Regions from separate parts of the Streptomyces sp. NPDC051913 genome, predicted to be linked through region 1. Evidence: predicted binding sites of a transcription regulator. Region 1 holds the regulator's gene; the other holds the start of a gene.
The links. Region 1 encodes HspR, which represses chaperone genes until heat shock. Its sites were predicted from a motif close to TTGAGNNNNNNNNNCTCAA; they were not measured.
Positions count from the first base shown of each region.

Region 2: lon (endopeptidase La) is a predicted target of HspR. The motif match lies at 967-985, and genes of this name have one in related genera.

Region 1 is NZ_JBIUCI010000003.1:285,626-288,015, forward strand. It holds gene ACIHIX_RS10290 (fibronectin type III domain-containing protein) at 1-868, shown strand, start outside; gene ACIHIX_RS10295 (heat shock protein transcriptional repressor HspR) at 931-1,377, opposite strand; gene dnaJ (molecular chaperone DnaJ) at 1,383-2,390, opposite strand, start outside.
Region 2 is NZ_JBIUCI010000001.1:187,173-189,562, forward strand. It holds gene lon (endopeptidase La) at 1-944, opposite strand, end outside; gene ACIHIX_RS00835 (GNAT family N-acetyltransferase) at 1,120-1,770, shown strand; partial or broken gene ACIHIX_RS00840 (GNAT family N-acetyltransferase) at 1,910-2,029, shown strand; gene ACIHIX_RS00845 (sulfatase) at 2,261-2,390, shown strand, end outside.

The DNA of each region.
Region 1 (2,390 bases):
CACCGCCCCCACGGGGATCACCGGTCTCACGGCGGACGGTACGACGGCCGGTGTCTCCCTGAACTGGCAGGCCTCCGCGGCGAAGGACGTCGACCACTACGAGGTGTACGCCTTCCGCGACGGCGCCCCCGACCCGGACGGGCCGGACTTCGTGTTCGGGACGTCGTTGGCCTACCGGGTGCCGGCCGATGACGCGGGTGTGCCCTACGCCTTCTCCGTGGTGGTCGTCGACACCGCGGCCAATGTCTCACCCATGTCGGACGGAGTGCCCGCGAGCCGGGCCGTGGCCTCGACGGCGGCCGCGCCGACGGGGCTCGCGGTGCAGCCGCCCGCCGACGATCTCACGATGGTCACGTGGACGGCATCGCCCGACGAGGCCGGCGGCTACCACGTCTACCGCCGGACCAGCCCGACCGGTGCCTGGACGGCCATCGGTGCCACCAACGGCACCGGGTGGGAGGACCGGACCGCGCCGGCGGGCAAGGCCTCCTACTACGTCGCCACCGTGGGCGCCGACGGTCTGGAGTCGCTGCCCTCCGAGGAAGTCGCCGCCGAGCGCGTCACGAAGGCCACGGCGGTCGGGCCGAAGGCTCCGCAGCTGACACTGGTCACCAACGGTGTGCCCGGCCGTTCGGCGATCCAGGTCACCGCCGCGCCGGGCGCGGGTGACGAGGGCCGACAGCTGAAGGGGTACTCCTGGGACATCTCCGGGGCGTGCGGCGACAGCGGCCCGCAGGTGTCGGCCACGGGGGCGATCTCGTGGGTCGCGCCGTACAACGGGCCCTGCATGGTGACCGTCCGCGCCGTCGACCACTACGGCCGGGTCGGGTCCGAGGCCGCCTCGCTGGAGTTCTTCAGCGGACGGTGAGGACCACGGCACGCGGAAGGGGCCCGGAGGACGAACCTCCGGGCCCCTTTCCGTGCGTCTGTCTAGTCCTTGGCCTTCTTCGGCCGCCACACCACCAGCGCGCTGGTCTGCTGCACCTCCTGGTACGGCACCAGGTCGCGTCGGTACGACGCGTGCACCGCGGCCTCCCGCTGGCGCATCGTGGCGGCGGCGCCCTCCAGGGCCGCCTCCATCTCCGCGACGCGGGACTGGAGGCCCGCGACCTGGTTCTCCAGCTCGATGATGCGCTTGATGCCGGCCAGGTTGATGCCCTCGTCCTGCGACAACTGCTGCACGGTGCGCAGCAGTTCGATGTCGCGGGCCGAGTAGCGGCGGCCCCGGCCCGCGGTGCGGTCCGGGGAGACCAGGCCGAGGCGGTCGTACTGGCGAAGGGTCTGCGGGTGCAGGCCGGAGAGCTGGGCCGCCACCGAGATGACGTAGACCGGGGTTTCCTCGGTCAGTTCGTACGGGTTGCGTCGACGGCCGTCCATCTTGGTCATGCTCCCTTCGCGGCCTGGAACAGCTCCGCCCGCGGATCCTCGTCCGCGGTCGCCTCGCGATACGCCTCAAGCGCTTCCCGAGCCTTCCCCGTCACGTCCTTGGGGACACTCACCTCGACGGTGACCAGGAGGTCGCCGCGGGTGCCGTCCTTGCGGACCGCGCCCTTGCCGCGGGCGCGCATGGTGCGGCCGTTGGGCGTGCCGGGCGGCAGTTTGAGCGTGACGGGCGGGCCGCCCAGGGTGGGGACCCGGACCTCGCCGCCGAGGGCCGCCTCCGCGAACGTCACCGGGACGGTGACCGTGAGGTTGTCCTCCTTGCGGCCGAAGACCGGGTGCGCGTCCACGTGGACGGTGACGTACAAGTCGCCCGCGGGGCCGCCCCGTTCTCCCGGCGCTCCCTTGCCGCGCAGGCGGATGCGCTGGTTGTCCGTCACCCCGGCGGGGATGCGGACCTGCATGGTGCGCGAGGACTTGGCGCGGCCGCTGCCCTTGCAGTCCATGCAGGGGTGCTCGGCGATCAGCCCGCGGCCCTTGCAGTCGGGGCAGGGGTCGGTGAGCGAGAAGCCGCCGCCCGAACCCCGCGCCACCTGGCCGGTGCCGACGCAGGTCGGGCACACGCGCGGTGTGCCGTTCTTGTCGCCGGTGCCCGAACAGGCCTTGCAGGGGGACTGCGAGGACATCCGCAGCGGGACCGTGGCCCCCTCGATGGCTTCGGTGAAGCTCAGCGTGACCTCGGTGTCGATGTCCTGCCCGCGCCGCGGCTGCACCCGGGTGCCCCCGGTGCCGCCGCGGTTGAACAGGCCGCCGAACACGTCGCCGATCCCGCCGCCGAAGCCGCCTGAACCCTGGCCGCCACCGCCCTGGGCGCCGCCTCCGAAGAGGTCGCCCAGGTCGAAGTTGAAGGAGCCGCCGCCCGCGCCCGGCCCCGGACGGAAGCCGCCGTTGCCGAAGAGGGCGCGAGCCTCGTCGTACTCCTTGCGCTTCTTGGGGTCACCGAGGATGTC
Region 2 (2,390 bases), on a different contig from region 1:
ATGTCGTACGCGTCCTCGGTCCGCTCGTTCCACGGGAGTTCGAGGACGCTGTCCAGCCAGGTGCGGATCCAGGAGCCCTCCGGGGACTGGTCGCTGGACCGCTCCAGCTTGTCGACCTCCTTGAGGGCGGCCTCGCGGACCTTCTCGGGCAGGTCGGCTGCCTCCACGCGCGCGCGGTAGTCGTCGGACTCCTCGGCCGCGTCCTTGGAGTCGCCGTTGAGCTCGCGCAGTTCCTTGCGTACGGCTTCCAGCTGGCGGCGGAGCAGGAACTCGCGCTGCTGCTTGTCGACGCCCTCCTGGACGTCCTTGGCGATGGTCTCGGCGACGTCCTGCTCGGCGAGGTGGTCGCGCAGCTGCTGGGTGGCGAGCTTGAGACGGGCGACCGGGTCGGCGGTCTCCAGCAGCTCGACCTTCTGCTCGGTGGTCAGGAAGGGCGAGTAGCCGGAGTTGTCGGCGAGCGTGGAGACGTCGTCGATGGCCTGCACGCGGTCCACGACCTGCCAGGCGCCGCGCTTGCGCAGCCAGGCGGTGGCGAGGGCCTTGTACTCCTTGACCAGTTCGGTGACATGGCCGGGCTGCGGCTCGGGGACCGTCTCGTCGATCCGCGTGCCCTCGACCCACAGCGCCGCGCCCGGGCCGGTGGTGCCGGCGCCGATCTGCACACGGCCGCGACCGCGGATGAGCGCGCCCGGGTCGCCGTCGGCGAGCCGGCCGACCTGCTCGACGGTGCCGAGGACACCGGTGCTCGCGTAGGTGCCGTCGATCCGGGGCACCAGCAGGACCTTGGGCTTTCCGGGCTCGGAGCGGGCGGCGGCCTGGGCGGCCTCCACCGCGGCGCGCACATCGGCGTCGTTCAGATCGAGCGGGACCACCATTCCGGGCAGCACGACCTCGTCGTCGAGCGGCAGCACAGGCAGAGTGAGCAGTGTGGACGTCGAAGCCATGATCTCCCCTTCGGCACTCAAGTTGAGCTATGCCGACTCAATGCACGTGAGCCTCCGAATGTTCCCCCGGACGCGTTCGCTGTGAGCGATCACGTCTGTCGGGGTGCGTGGGGAGCCGCGTATCGTCTCCCTAGTAATAGCCACTCAAGCCTTTCAGTCATTACGAGGAGATGTCGTGGACGAGACCGTGCGCGCCTGGGTGGACGGGTGGGTCGTCTCGCGCGGGGCGGCCCCTCCGGTGCTGGAGCCCTGGGGCTGCACGATCGACATGGGCATGGACGGGCACGTCACCCGCCATGTCCTCGGCGGGACCGGCGAGGGCGTCGAGCGGGCGGCCGTACGGAAGGTCGCCGAGGGCGTGACCGGGGCCGGGGTCTGGCTCAAGGCGTTCCGGCATCCGGCCGTGGTCTCCGGCTGGCTGGACGACCGCTGGTGGATCGACCCCGAGCCCGGCTATCTGATGACGCTCCCCCTCACCCCGGCGACCGCCGAGGTGCCCCCGCTCCCGGAGGGCTACCGGCAGCACACCTGGTCGCGCGGCGGAGTCGTCCGCACCATGGTCGCCGGCCCCGACGGCTCCTGGGCGGCCCGCGGCCAGCTCGCCCCGACCGGCGCCACCGCGGTCGCCGACCAGATCGCCACCTCCCCCGCCCACCAGCGCCGCGGTCTCGCCACCCTCGTCATGCGCACCCTCCAGCGAGCGGCGCTGGAGGCGGGGGCGGAGCGATGCGTACTGGCGGGCACGCCCGCGGGACGGGCGCTGTACGAGTCGCTGGGCTGGACGGTGTCGGCGGTGCTGACGAGCGCGAAGTACACCGGAAACTGAAACGGGGGCGGGGAAGACCGGCCGATCGCGTGGCAGCGGGACTTCGGGACTTCTTCGCCGCGCGGGGTGAGGCGGTGGGGTGGAGGACGGCTCCGAGGCCGCTGCCGCGTAGTGTCGCGAACATCGCGAGCCTGCGGACGGCTCCACGCTCGCCGCGTGGCGGGGCCGCGGCGTCCACCGTGCGCCCGTCGCGACCCGCGACGCCCTCGCCGTCGTCCGGGGCGTGACCTGTCTGCACGTCGACGCCTCCGCCGACACGGACGCCACACCGACACCTGCACCGGAGGCCGCCGACCCCGCTGACCGGCCCTGATCGCCACGTCATCGCAAGCCCGCCGCGACATCCCCGCAACGCCGTTCACAGGAAGTGCCCGCAGACTGCAAGCTCGTTCACAGCTCGATTGAGCGTTAATACGGGGTTTTGCGGGGAGTTGGACAAACGGATGAGCGGCGGGGGCCCGGGCGGCGGGCGGTGCTGACGGGGGCAGCCGTGGCGGCGACGGGGGCCGCGCTGCCGCTCCTGCTCAGGGCCACCGGAGACGACTCCCCCACCGGCGGCGCCACCCCCGCCCGCCCCGCCGCCCCCGTCGCGAGCCGCGCCCCCTCCCCCGCCACCCGTG